Regions from separate parts of the Parageobacillus sp. G301 genome, predicted to be linked through region 1. Evidence: riboswitches for the same ligand, from Rfam matches in the RefSeq annotation. Region 1 holds a riboswitch; each other region holds the start of a gene.

Region 1 (4,556 bases):
TTCTTGATGAGGAAAAAGCAAAAGACGGAAAAGAAATTGCGAAATCGATTGCTGAATATGCCATCGAATGCTCGCTAAACAAATTTTTCGCAACAGAAACATTAGATTGTATTGTTGACGAAGGTGTACAAATTCACGGCGGTTATGGATTTATGCAAGAATACGAAATTGAGCGGGCTTATCGTGACTCTCGGATCAACCGTATTTTTGAAGGAACGAATGAAATTAACCGTCTATTAGTTCCTGGAATGTATTTGAAAAAAGCAATGAAAGGCGAACTGCCGCTTCTTCAAAAAGCGCAACAGCTTCAAGAAGAATTAATGATTCTTATGCCGGAAGAAGTTGGTGACGGCGTACTTGAACAAGAAAAATATTTAGTACGCAACGCGAAAAAAATCGCATTAATGGTGACGGGATTAGCAGCACAAAAATTCGGTCCAAAATTGGAAAATGAACAGGAAATTTTAGTAAACATTGCCGACATTGTTGCGAATATTTACGCGATGGAATCTGCTCTGCTTCGCACAGAAAAAGCAATTAAAAACTCCGGAGTAGAGAAAAACAAACAAAAACTTCTTTATACGCAAATTTTCTGCCAGGAAGCGTTTAACGAAATCGAGGCGCACGCGAAAGAAACCATTATCGCAGTAGAGCAAGGCGATATGTTGCGTATGATGTTGGCCGCTTTGCGTAAATTGACGCGCTATACTCCAATCAATATCATCGCGAAAAAACGTGAAGCGGCAGCGGCGCTCATTGAAGCAGAACGTTATATTGTGTAATAATGGAAAGTACCAGGTTTTATCCTGGTACTTTCGTTTGCAAAGGATGGTGCAATATGTCGTTAACCTTTTATTGGTATCCAAAGTGCGGCACATGCCGAAAAGCGAAAAAATGGCTCGATGAGCATGGCATCACGGTGCAGGAAGTACATATTGTCGAAAAACCGCCGACAAAAGAGGAATTGACAGAACTTTATCGCAAGAGCGGGCTTCCACTGAAAAAATTTTTTAACACAAGTGGTATGAAATATCGCGAGTTAGGGTTAAAAGATAAAGTGAATACTGCTTCGGAAGAGGAACTTCTTGAGCTTCTTGCTTCCGATGGCATGTTGATCAAGCGCCCGATCTTAACGGATGGAAATCATGTCATCGTCGGATTTAACGGAGAGCAATACGAAAAATTCTTTAAACAAATGTAACGAATTCAGTGAGTTTTTTGGCAAAATCGGTTATTATTAAAAAGAATACAATATTAAAAAGAATATAAATTAATGGAGGGGTGCGATTATGAATACACCGAAGGAATTACGCTATTCAGAAGAACATGAGTGGGTGCGTGTCGAAGGAGATAAAGTGCGCATCGGTATTACTGATTTTGCACAATCGGAGCTAGGTGACATCGTTTTTGTTGAATTGCCAGAAGTAGGTGCAGAAATTACAGCAAACGAGCCATTCGGCAGCGTCGAATCAGTGAAAACTGTTTCTGAACTTTATGCGCCAATTAGCGGTAAAGTAGTAGAAGTGAATGAAGAATTAAATGATAATCCAGAATATGTGAATGAATCACCGTATGAAAAAGCATGGATGATCGTTGTCGAGCCTTACGATATGAGCGAGATCGACAATTTATTAACAGCAGAGCAATATGAAGAAATGGTAAAAGAAGGATAATAATAGACCCAATCACCACGGTTGATCACGCGAACGATGGGCACCCTATACATAAAGAGGTTTGCAAAGGGTGCCCGTATGGCAGCGGAAACAAAGTATTAGAACATGATTTAATATGAGGGACATGTTTCTCTGTCGCAAGTTAGCAACAAAATAGACGAATTGATAAGCAAATAACCATCACCGTTGGACCAGATCAACAGTATGTCGATTGCGACGGTGAGGCTGGTTGGGGTCAAAAGCAACGGTGCTATGCCGTTGCTTTTCTTCTTTATTTTGCAAAAACGACTATAGCCTCGTTTCCTTTCCTTATCCATGTGGAAACCATCGTACTGTTTTTCCATATAATAAATGAATGACATTTTCAACTAATCAGGTGATAATAATGATAGAAATCGAAAAAGTGATTATTGTGGAAGGGCGTTCCGACAAACAAAAAATTGAAAACATTATTAATGAACCAGTTGAAATTATTTGTACAAACGGGACGATTAGTGATGCCAGACTGGAAGAACTGATTGAGGAGCTCTATTATAAAGAAGTGTATATATTAGTGGATGCCGATGAAGCGGGGGAAAAATTACGAAAACAGTTTCGCCGTGAATTTCCTGAAGCGGAACATATATATATTGACCGAATGTACCGTGAAGTAGCTGCAGCGCCGAATTGGCATATTGCCCAAGTATTATTACGCGCAAACTTTGATGTCCATTACGATTATTTATTAAAAAGGTGAAAGCAGCAATGAAAAAATTAGAGTTACCAGAAATAGATGACATTATTAATAAAAAAGATATGGCTTGTCTTTATGTATATACACCGATGTGCGGCACTTGCCAGCTTGCGGAGCGGATGCTCCAGGTTGTCGAAGAACTATTTCCGCATATTCCATTTTACAAGACCGATATTAATTATATGCCAGAGCGTGCGGTTGCATGGAAAATTGAAAGTGTTCCATGCCTTCTTTTATTTGATCGCGGCAATATTGTTAAAAAATTATACGCGTTTCATTCTGTACCGTATTTATACGAAACAATAAAGGAAATGTTGCCTCAGAATTAGAAAAATGAACAGATGTTGTTCATTCTCTCCTCCCCTTAAAGTTGACAGCGCAAGAACTAAAATAAACGGTTATTTGACTTCGTTTGACATATTTCTTGGGAAATGATGAGAATATTGCCTATTTTCCAGACGATTTGTCGAGATTTTTATAAAGGATTCTCCTTTTTTTTATGGAAATGAATGAAGTGACAGGATAATGGGGGAGGCGGGTATAAAATGGATATGCGTGAATTAGTAGGACAGCTTACAGAACGAATTCAAAAATTAAATCATTTATCACCGATTTTACCAGAAGAAGAGTTATACGTTCAGTTTGAATGTGAAACAGAAACAGCGGTTGTTGCGATTTCTAAATATAAAATCGGTCAAAAGGAAAAGATAGATGAACGTCGGCTAGTGACCATTCGAGGATCGAAAGAGGCGCTGGAATCATTGATAAATGGAAGGTTAAAATTACAACAACAAATTCGGCTTCGAGAAGTGCACATTTCTGGAAGTTTCCGTCATATGTTGCTTCTGGAGTCTCTGTTTCATTTGTCAAAACCGTATCGCTATGTTTGCTAAATACCATATTTCTTTATTTTTAATTTTTATAAAAAAATGAATTGACAATTAAGAATAATAATAGTATTATTCAGAAAAAACGGTATATATCATTCTTATCAAGAGAGGTGGAGGGACTGGCCCAATGAAGCCCGGCAACCGGTTGTTTCAACACGGTGCTAATTCCAGCAGAGCGAATTGCTCTGAGAGATAAGAAGAGTGCATCCCCCCTCTCTTCTTAGAAGAAGGGGGTTTTATTATAAAAGGTAAAGGGGAGAGAGTTTCAATGAGTGAAAAACAATACCGTTTCGAAACAGTAGCCATTCATGGCGGATTAAAGCCTGATCCTGCCACTGGTGCGCGTGCGGTTCCTATTTATCAATCGAACGCCTATTTATTTGCCAATACGGATCATGCTGCGAACCTTTTTGGTCTAAAAGAAGAAGGATATATTTATACACGCATTCACAATCCTACGGTTACCGTATTGGAAGAAAGGGTGGCACAGCTGGAAGGCGGAGTGGGCAGTCTTGCTCTCGCCAGCGGAATGGCCGCCATTACACTGGCCATTTTGAATATCGCCGGAGCTGGGGATGAAATTGTATCGGCATCTACGTTATATGGCGGTACATATAATTTGTTCGTCAATACATTGCCGAAATACGGAATTAAAACCCACTTTGTCGATCCGTCTAATCCGGAAAATTTCCGAGCAGCGATTACACCAAAAACGAAAGCAATTTTCGCCGAAACGATTGGCAACCCTAGTTTGCACATATTAGATATTGAAGCGGTGGCGCAAATCGCTCGTGAAGCGGGAATTCCGCTCATTATCGACAACACATTTGCCACTCCTTATTTGTGCAGACCAATTGAACATGGGGCGAATATCGTGATCCATTCCGCCACAAAATGGCTTGTTGGGAATGGGACGACCTTAGGCGGCATCATTGTTGATGGTGGTAATTTTGACTGGAATTCGCCGAAGTTTCCAGGATTTATTACTCCTGATCCAAGCTATCACAACATTGTGTATGCTGAGGCGTTTGGGCCTGCTGCATACATTGTCAAAGCTCGCGTGCAGTTGCTCCGCGATTTAGGTCCAGCGATTAGCCCATTTAATGCCTTTCAAATTCAGCTTGGTCTTGAAACATTGCATGTACGTATGAAAGAACATATTGCGAATACAAGAAAAATCGTCGAGTATTTAGATCGTCATCCAGCGATAGAGTGGGTGCTTTATCCAGAACATGACAGTCATCCAGCAAAAGAACTGGC
Region 2 (4,556 bases), on a different contig from region 1:
TTCATATATCCGACTAGCGGAAGTGCGACTATTTTCGGAAAGGATATCATCAAACACTCAAAAGAAATAAGACAAAACGTCGGTTATCTGCCGTCTGAAGTCCATTATTATGATGATATGAAGGTGATCGATTTATTAAAATACTCCGCTGGCTTTTACAAAAAATTTGATTCAAAGAGAATGAAAGAACTGGCAGAAAGACTTGACTTGGATCTTAATAGAAAAATTGAGGATCTTTCATTTGGAAACCGAAAAAAGGTTGGGATTGTCCAGGCGCTTTTGCATGAGCCAAAACTTCTAATTTTAGATGAACCGACAGGTGGACTCGACCCGCTAATGCAAAACACCTTTTTTGAACTTCTTGCGGAGGAAAGAGAGAAGGGGGCAACGATCATTTTCTCCTCCCATATTCTTTCTGAAGTGCAAAAAATGTGTGATCGGGTCGCTATTATTAAGGAAGGGGAGCTTATTAAAGTAGAAACGATTGAAAATCTCACAAAGAACAATTTGAAAAATATCACGATTACTTTTGACCAATCGGGACCAATCGACTTCAATCTGGAAGGAGTAGTTAAGAAAGAGGTAAACGGCAATGAAATGACACTGCTTTACAGCGGGGATATGAAGGCGCTTCTGCATAAATTAAATACTCTGCCGGTTAAGGATCTATTAATCGGAGAACCGACTCTTGAAGAAGTATTTATGCATTACTATGAAAAGTGAGGGAAGGATCGAAAATGATTTTTAAGAGAGAGTTTAAGCGAAATTTAAAATCATTGATCATTTGGAGCATCGTGCTCAGCGGGCTTATTTTATTGACGTTAAGTATTTATCCTCAGTTTGCCGAGCAGCAAAAAGAAATGACCAAACTCCTTGAGGCCTATCCGGAATCGATTAAAAAAGCGTTCGGAATGAATGAGTTAAACATGGGAGATTTGATGGGTTTTTACGGGGTAGAAATTTATATGATGACCACCCTGTTAGGAAGCATATACTCGGCAATCTTTGCATCCAATATTCTGGCCAAAGAAGAAAATGAAAAAACGATTGAATTTTTGTTGTCAAAGCCTGTCACAAGAAGCCGAATCGTAACAGAAAAACTTCTGGCCGTTTTGGTAAATATTTTGATTTTTAACGTAGTTTCAGCCGTAGCAAGCATCATTGGATTTCAATTTGCAAAAGACCCGGATGTTCCGACAGACACATTTAGTTTATTAATCGCCGCAACGATATTGCTTCATTTGACGTTCGGTGCAATTGCGTTTATGTTGTCGTCGATGATGAAAAAAACAAGAAACATCCTTTCGATCTCACTGGGGATTGTCCTAGCTGCCTACTTTATGAATGTGATGGCAGGGATATCGGAAGACTTAGAGTTCCTAAAATATATAAGCCCGTTTAAATATGTGGACGCCGCCTCCATTATTAATGATAACGAGATTGAGCCTTTGTATATCTTTATTATGGCTGCGGTTATTTTGATTAGTATCTTCGCTTCATATATGGTATATAAAAAGAAAGATATTGCAGTCTAATGAAATTAGAGGTGTTAAAATTGTATTCAGCATTTGAAAAGCAGCCTAAAGAGAAAAAAGACTTGATCATCAAAGTGGCCATCGAGGAATTTGTGAAGAATGGTTATGAAAAGACCTCTACAGATGTTATTACGAGACGGGCGGGAATTTCCAAGGGAATACTTTTTCATTATTTTAAGAGCAAGAAAAACTTATACCTTTATTTAGTGAATTATGTGAAGGACTTTCTGACGGAACTAGCAATGGAAGAAATGGAAAAAATCCAATCTGATGATTTCTTTGAAAGGATCAAAGAAATCGTCCTGTTGAAACAAAAACTAACGGTTCAGTATCTCCAAGAAACTCAGTTTATTACGGATGCCTTTACTAATCCTCCAGTGGCAGTAAAGAAGGAAATGGAAGAAATTATTAAGAAACATTACGAAGCTTATCAGGAAGATTTTTTGCTGAAGCATGTCTATATTAAAGATCTGATCCAAACGGAAAAACTTAGAGAGGATATTTCCGTGGATACCGTGATCCGCATGACCATGTTGATTGCCGAACAGCTGTCTAATAAGTATATGGCTATATACAAAAATAAGCAAATGGATGTCATGAGTGGTGTGGAGTCTTTGATAAGGGAACTGAATGAATATCTTAAGATTATTAAATATGGAATCTATAAACCAGAATAGAGTTTTTGATTTCTTTTCCCGTGGCGTTTTGCTACGGGATTTTTGCATATTATTAATGTTACACAAGTATAATTTTAAGATTTATTTAAAATTATTTAAAAATAAGACATTATCAAAGTGTATTGCACAATAGATGAATATGTTGTAATCTTTTATTTGTTTTATATAACGAAATACAACCGCTCATCTTCTTATCTAGAGAGGCGGAGGGACTGGCCCGAAGAAGTCTCGGCAGCGGACTCGTTTTCGAGTGCTGTGCCAAATCCAGCAAGCATTGTGCTTGAAAGATAAGAAGGGTTTCTTATATAGATACGTATAAGGCCTCTTCTTATGTTCAGATAAGAAGAGGCCTTTTCTCTAAGTGGAAAGCTCCTTCAAAAAAACATAAAATGAGGTGGAAAGAGTGGAGTTAAGAAAAGGCAATCTATTTGCGTTATTTCCGTTTGTGATCTTTTTAGTGTTGTTCATTGGTGCAGGCGTGGTTACAGGCGATTTTTATAAATTTCCAGTCATTGTAGCAATTTTGATTGCGGCAAGTATTTCGTTGATGATGAATCGGAAAGAGTCTTTAACGAAGAAAGTGGAAGTGTTCACAAAAGGGGCTGGAAATGCCGATGTCATGTTAATGGTCATCATTTTCTTATTAGCAGGAGCATTTTCGGAAGTAACTAAAAAAATGGGGGCTGTTGAATCAACGGTTAATTTGGCTCTTTCCGTTGTTCCGCAAAATTTATTAATAGCCGGTTTATTTGTCATTGGATGTTTTATCTCCATTTCGATGGGAACGTCCATGGGAACGATTGTAGCGTTAGCGCCGATTGGAGTCGGAATTAGTGAACAAACCGATATTTCTTTGGCATTATCTATGGCAGCTGTCATTGGCGGTGCTATGTTTGGAGATAACCTATCTTTTATCTCTGATACAACGATTGCGGCAGTTCGTACACAAAATACAAGAATGAAAGAAAAGTTTAAGGTGAACTTTTTCATTGTTTTACCAGCGGCAATCATCACCATCGTTCTTTTCTGGGCCATTACTGCTGGAGAGCAAGCGGAAATTACGAATCAATCTTTTAATTGGATGAAAATTTTACCTTACCTTGGTGTATTAATAACAGCATTAATGGGCGTTAATGTACTAGTCGTGTTAGCAGGCGGTATTTTATTAGCAGGAATCATCGGTCTTCTTGATGGAAGCTACAGTGCAATGGGCCTCATTCAAGCCATCGGTGACGGGGTCGCCGGAATGCAGGAATTGTCATTGCTTGCGATCTTAATTTCCGGTATGGTGGAAGTCATTAAACATAACGGTGGAATCGATTATTTACTTCAATTAGTAACAAGAAATGTAAAGTCAAAAAAAGGGGCACAATTCGGCATCGCGGGATTAGTGAGCTTAACAAATCTTTCAACAGCAAACAATACGATCTCCATTTTAATTGCTGGTCCACTTGCAAAAAACATTGCTGATCAATATGACATTGATCCGCGTAAATCTGCCAGCATATTGGATATTTTCTCATGCTGTTTCCAGGGGCTCATCCCATATGGTGCGCAAATGCTTGTGGCAGCAGGTGTTGCTTCCATTTCACCATTAAGTATTTTGCAGTATTCGTTCTACCCATTCTTAATTGGAGTTTGTGGCATGATCGCGATTGTGTTTGACTTTCCAAAATTAAAAACACAAAAAGAAGTAAAGGCAGACTTACAAGCGAATAAAGCGGTATAAAGGAAAGGGGCTGACTCAAAGCATCCCTTGGAGCGATGTTGAGTCAGCTTTCATTTTCACCAAATGGAGCGATTCTATTTTTTATGATCGAAAAAAGAGTATATTAGTGAATAATTTTGCAAAGTTGAAATCTTTCTTTAATAAGCTGGTTGACTTGTTCAACATTAAACATTTCTAATATAATTTATGAATATTTCACAAAAATAAATTAAGAGAAGAGAGTAATAAAAAATAGGTTCATCACCAAATTTTGTGATTTAGTGATAAAAAAGAGAAAGCATTAACGAAATCCTGGCAATAATGTCAGCGATGAAACAAACATAAGGAGGCTTCGCAAGTGCTTTCTATATCACTAGGATTGCCAGAATTCAAATTGTTAAACAAGAACTTCTTTCCTATGGTTATGCGATTCATGTGGAGAAAACAGAGACACAAGAACGTTGTCCACATTGTGGGTTTCTTACTTCCACTGTCCATGACAGACGGACACGAAAAGTACGGGATTTAGCGATTTTCCGTCAACCGGTGTACTTGTTCGTAGAGGTGAAGCGTTATCGATGCTGGAATTGTTTCCAAGTGTTTTCTGCCTCTTTCGAATCGATTCCACCAAACCAA
Region 3 (4,556 bases), on a different contig from region 1:
AGCTTCGAAATCCGTTCCGCCGCTTCTTGCAGGCGGGATTCGCTTGTTAATAACCCAACTCGCACATATCCTTCTCCATGCTTGCCAAATCCAATTCCCGGCGCGACAACGACATGCGCTTTTTCCAGCAAATAATCGGAAAAACGTTCCGATGTCCATCCGTTCGGCACCGGAAGCCACGCAAAAAATGAACCTTTTGGGGCGTCGACATCCCAGCCAATTTGCCGCAACGCGTCAATAAGCGTATTGCGCCGCGATTCATACAGCGCGACAAGCTCTTCCACGCAGCGCTGCGAAGAAAGCAATGCGGTTGCCGCCGCTTCTTGAACAGCGCCAAACAAACTCACATATAAATGGTCTTGCAGCAAGTTAATCGCCGCAATCACGCTCTCATTTCCAACGGCAAACGCCACGCGCCAGCCCGCCATATTATATGTTTTGGAGAATGTATAAATTTCAACGCCAATTTCTTTTGCCCCCTCTGCTTGAAGAAAGCTGACCGGTTTTTTTCCGTCAAAGCCAATCGCACCGTAAGCAAAATCATGAACGACGCAAATTCCGTGTTTTGCGGCAAACGACACCGTTTCTTCAAAAAACTCCTTAGAAGCGATCGCCCCGGTTGGATTATTCGGATAGTTTAAAAACATCATTTTTGCTTTTTCCGCAATATTTGCAGGAATTTCATCATAATCAGGCAAAAACTGATTTTCCGCACGCAATGGCATCATCACCATTTCCGCGCGCGCCAGCGCAATCCCCGACCAATAATCCGGATATCCCGGGTCAGGCACGAGCACAATATCGCCTGGATTGGCTAAACATTGCGGGATCTCCACAAGACCCGCTTTCCCGCCAAACAAAACCGCCACTTCTTTTTCCGGATCAACGGCAACGCCGTATTCGCGCTCATAAAACGCAGCAACGGCGCGTTTCAAAAAGGAATACCCTTTAAATGGCGAGTATTTGTGATATTTTGGGTTCGCCACCGCTTTTTGCATCGCCTCCACGATATGCGGTGGAGTCGGCTGGTCGGGATTTCCTTGCCCTAAATTGATGATGTCATGCCCCTCCGCCATTTTTTTTGCGACTTTATCGACAAGCGAAGCAAAAAACTGTTTTGGAAGGCTCTGCAATAACTCAGATAGTGGAAATTGTTTCATCGCGTTAACACCTTCTCAAAAATTTTCTTGAAATTCTAGTGAAAAATCATATATCGTAAAAATCAAAATGTAAAGTAAAATTTTTTCGAGGTGAATGTTCATGACGATAAAAATCGCATGTCTTCAGCTAGATATCGCTTTTGGCAATCCTAATGAAAACGAACGGCGCGTTGAAAGAGAGATAGAAAAAATTTCAAAAAATCACCCAGATATTATCGTCCTTCCTGAACTATGGACGACTGGCTATGACTTAACCAGACTCGATGAGATTGCCGATGAGGGCGGTATGCGTACAAAAGCGTTCATTCAAAAACTTGCCAAGTCGCATCATGTCAATATTGTCGCTGGATCAATTGCCAGAAAAACAGATCGCGGCGTCACCAATACGATGTACATCGCCGACCGAAACGGCATCATCGTCGGCGAATATAGCAAACTCCATTTGTTCCAGCTGATGGATGAACATCTTTACTTACATCCAGGGGAAGAAATGGGATTGTTCACATTAGAAAACACTCGATGTGCAGGCGTCATTTGTTATGACATCCGCTTCCCAGAATGGATTCGCGTCCATGTGGTCCAAGGGGCGGAAGTGTTATTTGTCGTCGCCGAGTGGCCGCTTCCTCGTCTTTCGCATTGGCGTACACTGCTTGCGGCGCGCGCGATTGAAAATCAATGCTACGTCATCGCGTGCAATCGCGCTGGAAGCGATCCAAACAATGTCTTTGCCGGTCATTCGCTGGTGGTTGACCCATGGGGAGAAATCATTGCAGAAGCAAATGAAGAACCTTGTACGTTAATGGCACAAATCGATCTTCAAAAAGTAAGAGAAGTGCGAAAACAAATCCCGATTTTTGCGGACCGCAGAGCTAACGACTACATCGCTGCAGAAAAAAATTTTTTAAAAAAGAGTTGACAAATCATTTCGTGACCATGTATGATTCGTATCAAGCATAAAACTTCAAAATTGCCAACATAACGAAAATTAAAAAATTGAATATGCTGACACACTCTTATCAAGAGTTGGCTGAGGGAATTGGCCCAATGAAGCCCAGCAACCGACCGTAATACTATCGTGAGATAGGGCGCACTTTTTGGCGCCGGAAGTTCGCTACTTCCGCAGGGCACGGTGCTAAGTCCAACAGAAAGACTCGTTCTTTCTGAAAGATAAGAGGTGCGAAGATATGGAATCTTCAAGCCTCTTTCTATGCAGAAAGAGGCTTTTTAATTTACATGAAGGAGGAGTTTTACATTATGCCAATTTCTCATCCAACGGTTTATGAACCATTAACGGAACAAGGCGCAATCTCTTTGACGGTCCGTCTCGGTCTTTTTCCGGAAGGAACACCGCTTGCCTGCCGCGAAATTGGCGACGGCAACTTAAATCTTGTTTTCCGTGTTGTCGATCAGCAAACAAAGAAAGGAATTATCGTAAAACAAGCGCTCCCGTACGCAAAAGTAGTCGGTGAAAGCTGGCCGCTCACATTAAAACGCGCTGTTATTGAAAGCAATGCGCTGCGCACATTCGCAAGCTATGTTCCGCAATACGTGCCAAAAGTATACTATTCCGATGAATCTTTGGCAATTACCGTTATGGAAGATTTATCTCACTTGCAAATCGCCCGCAAAGGGTTGATTGAAGGAAAAACATATCCACTTTTATCGCAACATATTGGCGAATTTATCGCAAAGACATCGTTTTACACTTCCGACTTTGGCATGAATCAACAAGAAAAAAAACAATTAGCGCAAAGTTTTGTTAATCCGGAATTATGCAAAATTACCGAAGACCTTGTATTTACAGATCCGTTCTTTAATCATGAAACGAACAACTTTGAAGACGAGCTTCGCGATGATGTAGAAGCGCTTTGGAACGATGATAAACTCCACTTAGAAGCGGCCAAACTAAAGCGCAAGTTTTTAACCGAAGGAGATGCGCTCATCCACGGTGATTTGCATACCGGAAGCATTTTCGCCAGCGATGAAGAAACGAAAATCATTGATCCAGAGTTTGCGTTTTATGGCCCGTTCGGTTTTGACATAGGCCAATTTTTCGCAAACTTGCTGTTAAATGCGTTGTCCCGCCCAGAACAACAACAAGAGCCATTATTTGCTCATATCGACAAAACTTGGGATGTATTCTCGACAGTCTTTTCCGATCTTTGGCGCACTCACAATGTAGAACCATATGCAAAAACAGAAGGATTATTAGAAGACGTGCTGCATCACACGTTTGCTAACGCGATCGGCTTTGCCGGATGTGAAGTCATCCGCCGCACGATTGGGCTAGCACATGTCGCTGACCTTGATGGCATTGAGGATAAAGAGGAACGCTTACAAGCAAAACGTTATGCCCTTCGTCTTGGCAGAAGCCTCATTTTGCAACGTGAAACATTATCTAGCACTAAAGAAATCCGTTCCCTTTTCGCACAAACAGTGCTTGCAGCAACGAATTAACACAATGAAAGGAAGAACCATAATGGCAGAACCATTCGCAATCCCGCGCTCTGTGGAATGGAACGACACTCATATTACAATTTTGAATCAACAAAAGCTACCATTAGTGACGGAATATTTGGAATTAAAAAATATTGAAGATGTATGGGACGCAATCGCCGCGTTAAAAGTACGCGGCGCACCGGCGATCGGCATTACGGCTGCTTACGGCCTCGCTCTTTCTGCACAGCAATATGAAACAGAATCACTGGAAAAATTTAAAGAGCACGTGCGAAAGGACCGTGACTACTTAGCAAGCTCTCGGCCAACCGCAGTGAACTTGTTTTGGGCATTAGATCGGCTTGTTTCCAGCATCGCCCACGTTTCCTCTGTTAACGAAGCAAAAACGACGCTCATCCATGAAGCGATTCGCATTCAAATTGAAGATGAAGATGTATGCCGCCGTATCGGAGAACATGCGCTTTCCTTATTTCAAAACGGCGACCGCGTTTTAACCATTTGCAATGCTGGTTCGATCGCAACCGCCCGCTATGGCACTGCGCTTGCTCCGTTTTATTTAGCGAAAGAAAAAGGGATGAATCTTCATGTTTACGCGTCGGAAACTCGTCCGGTCTTGCAAGGGGCAAGATTGACGACGTGGGAATTGATGCAAGCGGGGGTAGAAGTCACTCTTATTACCGACAATATGGCAGCGCAGACGATCAAGGCGAAAAACATTACCGCTGTCATTGTCGGCGCCGACCGAATTGCCGCCAACGGTGACACTGCCAACAAAATCGGCACCTTTGGACTGGCGCTGCTCGCTAAAGCGTTTGGCATTCCATTTTATGTCGCCGCGCCATTATCGACCATTGATTTAGCAACCAAAACAGGGGAAGAAATTCCGATTGAAGAACGCAATCCAGAGGAAGTGACGCATATCGCCGGAACGCGAATCGC
Region 4 (4,556 bases), on a different contig from region 1:
TGTATGAAAGGGAAATGAAATTGTATTTTCTCTTGGCTGCTATACGTACAGCATAACCGCTTATGTAACAACAGTGTACGCAACTATTCTTTATGGATTGCAGGAGCAGGGACCGTACCATCGTTTGATACGGTCTTAAAGCGATTTTACCATCGTTACATGAGGGATTCCAGCATCCATAAACACATCGGAAACAGTTTGATATCCAAGTTTTTGATAAAATGGCTCCGCATGTGTTTGCGCGTTCAGTTTTACTTTTGGGACACCTTGTTTTTTTGCAAACTGCTCAATCGCTTCCATAATCAGCTTTCCTGCCCCACTGCCGCGATATTGCGGCAAAACGCAAATTCGTTCGATCTTGCCTAGACCGTTATCGATCGTGCGAAATCTGCCGGCACCAATCGGTTTTTCCCCATCGTACAAAACAAAATGCATCGCTTCTTGCTCAAATTCATCAATTTCTTCTTCTTCCGGAACATGCTGCTCTTCGATAAATACGATTCGTCGAACAAGCAAGGCATCTTTGTATAAAGATGTATCATTTTTTGTTCCGATTGCTACGTTCATATTACTCTTGTTCCTTTCCTCCAACAAGAAATGTTTCATATACTGTCCATGAGCCGTTTTCCAGTTGATATAGAAGGTGGAAGCGGTCAACCGTTTCTTCAAAATGAACGTTTTGCATCCGTAATTGTCCGTATACATCAGCATATTCAGCGTTTGGCAAATCACGGCCGATGGTAATATGAGGGACAAATACGTATTCTGACTTATCAGCAAGGATTCCGCTGTGAAGCCGTTCATGGAGACGCTCGAGCGTTTCGTTCGGCTCCACTTTTAAATAAATAACATTGCTTGCCGGATAAAATGAGCTAAACTTTGTCACTTTTAACGGAATGACATCTGTTTCAGCGGCGATTTTGCGCAGTTCCTTCACAATTTCTTTAATTTGCTGGTCGTCAGCTTCAAAAGGCTCTTTTAAGGTTAAATGCGGCGGAATGAGGGCGTAATGGCTGTCGTAGCGCTTTCTATAGGAATTGGCAAAATCTTGTATTCGTTTCGAAGGAAATAAAGCAATACCATATTTCATAAAAACCCCTCCTTATGATAAGTAGTACTTAATTATAACAAAATTCCGAAAAACATAGTAGTGTTTACAAAGAAAGGATATGCGCGATTGCACGCGGAACGTCAGGCTGCCAATATGTCCATGCATGACCGCCATCAAATTCGTTGTATTCGTACAAAAATCCTTTTTGAATAAACGCTTCACGCGCCTTCCGATTTGGAGTGATAAAATCGCGCACGTTTCCGTCCGTCGTTTTCACTGCTGTTTCGTTTGTGCCCACCGAATGGTAAATTTGCAATAATGGCGGTTCCGAAAATTGTAAAATTTCCTCGATGATTCCTTCATCGATATATGGCGACTGCATCGCAATTTTTCCAAATGTATGCGGATACAATAATCCTGCCATTAGTGATACAGTGCCGCCAAGGGAATCGCCGATGAGCGCGCGTCCTTTTCCGATTTGGTACGTAGGAAACGTTTGATCTAAAAACGGAACGAGCTCATGTGCTAAAAAACGCAAATAACGGCTGTTTTTCTTTCCGTTTGGATGATATTTCTCATAGCGGTCCTTAACATCGCGATATGGAATTCCGATGACAATGGTGCGGTCAATCTCGCCGTTTTCCATCAGTTGTTCAATAACGCTTTTTATTTTCCCGTACATAAAATAATCTTTCCCATCCTGAGCGATAAGAAGAGAATACTTATGAAGCGGGGAAAACGAACTTGGCAAATAGGCAAGCAGCGTTATTTCCTCATCCAGCTCATCACTATAAATAGTGTAATCACGCATTGTCCCTTTTTGTAATGCCATGATGGATCCTCCAATAAAAACAGATTCACCTGTTATTGTAACATATTTTTGTAAAAACATGTTAACAAACACAGCGGATTATGATGAATATTTACATAAAAAAGCGCCGGGAGTTTTTCCAACGTATAAAAACAACATATCAATTTGAAAAATTTTAAAAATTCCTTGCAAACTCACAATAAATGAGGTACATTTTTAGTAATCAGAAAAAATGAATAGTGAAGGATGCATTCTTATCAAGAGAAGTGGAGGGAACTGGCCCTATGAAGCTTCAGCAACCAGCCAATTTTTGGCCAGGTGCTAAATCCAGCGAATTGAATTTTTTCAATTCGGCAGATAAGAAGAAGCACTGATCGACGTATGGAAAAGTCTTCTTCTTAGAAGACTTTTTTTATTTTATAGAAGAGGGAGAGATACAGATGGAGAAAATGGAAACGTTATTGGCGCAAATCGGAAACCGCAGTGACACGGTCACAGGAACGGTCAATCCGCCCGTCTATTTTTCGACCGCGTACCGTCATGAAGGAATCGGGAAGTCTACCGGATTTGACTACATTCGTACCGGCAATCCGACGCGGAAAATCGTCGAGGAAGCGATCGCAAAGCTAGAAGGAGGAGACCAAGGCTACGCGTTCAGCTCGGGCATGGCGGCCATTCAGACGGTTCTTGCGTTATTTGAAAGCGGGGATGAATTTCTCGTTTCCTCCGATTTATATGGAGGTACATATCGTTTATTTGAACGCGGCTGGCGAAAATACGGCTTGTCTTTTCATTATGTAGATTTTCGCGACATACGATTAGTAGAGAACTACATCACCGAAAAAACAAAAGCGATTTTTTTAGAAACACCGACGAACCCGTTAATGCAGGAAACGGACATTGCTGAAGTGGCAAAATTTGCGAAAAAACATGGACTGCTTCTCATTGTCGACAACACGTTTTACACACCAGTTTTTCAGCGTCCGATCGAGCAAGGAGCCGATATCGTCATCCATAGTGCAACAAAATATTTAGGAGGCCATAACGATGTGTTGGCAGGTCTCGTCGTTGCGAAGGGGGAGGAACTTTGCAAGCGGCTCGCGGAATATCAGAACGCAATTGGCGCTGTGCTTTCACCGTTTGATTCGTGGCTGCTTATTCGCGGCATGAAGACGCTGGCGCTTCGGATGCGACAGCACGAAGAAAACGCGAAACGAATCAGTGAATTTTTAGCGGCGCATGAAGATATTACTGATGTATTATACCCGGGAAGAGGCGGCATGTTGTCGTTCCGCTTGCGCGAAGAAAAATGGGTCAACCGCTTTTTGCAAAGTTTACGATTAATTACATTCGCCGAAAGTTTAGGTGGAGTCGAAAGCTTTATTACATATCCAGCAACGCAAACACATGCCGATATTCCAGAAGAAATCCGCATCGCCAACGGTGTCTGTAACCGGCTGCTTCGTTTCTCTGTCGGCATCGAGCATGTCGAAGATTTAATTTCTGACTTATCGCAAGCGTTAAAAAGTATGAAAGAGGTGTAGGGAGATGGAACAACACGTATCTTTTCAAACGAAACTGCTCCATAATAAATGGAAAATGGATCCTCAAACGGGAGCGGTCAGTGTGCCGATTCAGCACGCTTCCACGTTCCATCAATTTGATTTTGACACATTCGGCAAATATGATTATAGCCGCTCAGGCAATCCGACGCGCGAAGCGTTGGAAGAGACGATTGCGGCGTTAGAAGGAGGGGTGCGCGGTTTCGCCTTCTCATCCGGAATGGCGGCGATTTCCACCGCTTTTCTCCTCTTGTCCAAAGGCGATCATGTGCTTGTGACGGAAGACGTTTACGGCGGTACGTACCGAATGATTACCGAGGTATTGAGCCGCTTTGGCATTGAATATACGTTCGTTGATATGACGGATTTGCATGAAGTAGCTTCCCATATTCGCCCGAATACAAAAGTCATTTACGTTGAAACCCCATCGAATCCGCTTTTAAAAGTGACCGATATTCGCGGGATTGTGAAGCTTGCGAAGGCAAATGGCTGTTTAACGTTTTTAGATAATACGTTTATGACTCCCGCTCTGCAGCGTCCGCTCGATCTTGGTGTCGATGTCGTCCTTCATAGCGCGACGAAATTTTTATCGGGGCATAGCGACGTTGTTGCCGGGCTTGCTGTTGTAAAAGACGAGGAACTTGCCAAACAGCTGTACAAATTGCAAAACTCTTTCGGAGCGGTGCTCGGCGTCCAAGACGCATGGCTTGTGTTGCGCGGATTAAAGACGCTGCACGTCCGCCTCGAACAATCGTCGCAATCCGCGCTTGCCATCGCCCGTTATTTAGCAAACCATCCAAAAGTGGAAGAAGTGTATTATCCAGGGCTTACGTATCATCCGGGCCATGCGATTCAGCGCTACCAAGCATCAGGCTTTGGCGCGGTATTATCGTTCCGCCTTGCCGATGAAGAAGCGGTCCGAACGTTTGTAAAGCATGTTCGCATCCCCGTATTTGCCGTCAGCTTAGGAGCAGTCGAATCGATTTTATCGTATCCTGCCAAAATGTCACATGCGGCGATGCCGAAAGAAGAACGGGAGCGGCGCGGCATCACGGACGGCTTGCTGCGTCTTAGTGTCGGCCTTGAAGCCGCTGACGATCTAATTGCCGATTTCGAGCAAGCACTGTCATAT

What was found. A riboswitch is a leader RNA that binds a small molecule or an ion and turns the genes downstream of it on or off. The one in region 1 is predicted to bind S-adenosylmethionine.
Region 2: linked by a shared signal. The riboswitch ahead of QSJ37_RS04110 (Na+/H+ antiporter NhaC family protein) and the one ahead of QSJ37_RS11500 (O-acetylhomoserine aminocarboxypropyltransferase/cysteine synthase family protein) in region 1 are both predicted to bind S-adenosylmethionine.
Region 3: linked by a shared signal. The riboswitch ahead of mtnK (S-methyl-5-thioribose kinase) and the one ahead of QSJ37_RS11500 (O-acetylhomoserine aminocarboxypropyltransferase/cysteine synthase family protein) in region 1 are both predicted to bind S-adenosylmethionine.
Region 4: linked by a shared signal. The riboswitch ahead of QSJ37_RS07080 (methionine biosynthesis PLP-dependent protein) and the one ahead of QSJ37_RS11500 (O-acetylhomoserine aminocarboxypropyltransferase/cysteine synthase family protein) in region 1 are both predicted to bind S-adenosylmethionine.

Annotation. Positions count from the first base shown of each region.
Region 1 is NZ_BSDB01000002.1:561,287-565,842, forward strand. It holds gene QSJ37_RS11465 (acyl-CoA dehydrogenase family protein) at 1-782, shown strand, start outside; gene QSJ37_RS11470 (arsenate reductase family protein) at 839-1,201, shown strand; gene gcvH (glycine cleavage system protein GcvH) at 1,290-1,673, shown strand; gene QSJ37_RS11485 (toprim domain-containing protein) at 2,059-2,409, shown strand; gene QSJ37_RS11490 (thioredoxin family protein) at 2,418-2,735, shown strand; gene QSJ37_RS11495 (SCP2 sterol-binding domain-containing protein) at 2,952-3,299, shown strand; SAM riboswitch class I at 3,392-3,495, shown strand; gene QSJ37_RS11500 (O-acetylhomoserine aminocarboxypropyltransferase/cysteine synthase family protein) at 3,565-4,556, shown strand, end outside.
Region 2 is NZ_BSDB01000001.1:796,964-801,519, reverse strand. It holds gene QSJ37_RS04125 (ABC transporter ATP-binding protein) at 1-723, shown strand, start outside; gene QSJ37_RS04120 (ABC transporter permease subunit) at 738-1,535, shown strand; gene QSJ37_RS04115 (TetR/AcrR family transcriptional regulator) at 1,535-2,212, shown strand; SAM riboswitch class I at 2,401-2,506, shown strand; gene QSJ37_RS04110 (Na+/H+ antiporter NhaC family protein) at 2,616-3,941, shown strand; partial or broken gene QSJ37_RS17925 (transposase) at 4,279-4,556, shown strand, end outside.
Region 3 is NZ_BSDB01000001.1:1,349,948-1,354,503, forward strand. It holds gene QSJ37_RS06855 (pyridoxal phosphate-dependent aminotransferase) at 1-1,160, opposite strand, end outside; gene QSJ37_RS06860 (carbon-nitrogen family hydrolase) at 1,261-2,076, shown strand; SAM riboswitch class I at 2,171-2,334, shown strand; gene mtnK (S-methyl-5-thioribose kinase) at 2,415-3,617, shown strand; gene mtnA (S-methyl-5-thioribose-1-phosphate isomerase) at 3,640-4,556, shown strand, end outside.
Region 4 is NZ_BSDB01000001.1:1,393,427-1,397,982, reverse strand. It holds gene QSJ37_RS07095 (GNAT family N-acetyltransferase) at 136-567, opposite strand; gene QSJ37_RS07090 (YjcG family protein) at 569-1,090, opposite strand; gene QSJ37_RS07085 (alpha/beta hydrolase) at 1,155-1,883, opposite strand; SAM riboswitch class I at 2,114-2,226, shown strand; gene QSJ37_RS07080 (methionine biosynthesis PLP-dependent protein) at 2,303-3,406, shown strand; gene metC (cystathionine beta-lyase) at 3,411-4,556, shown strand, end outside.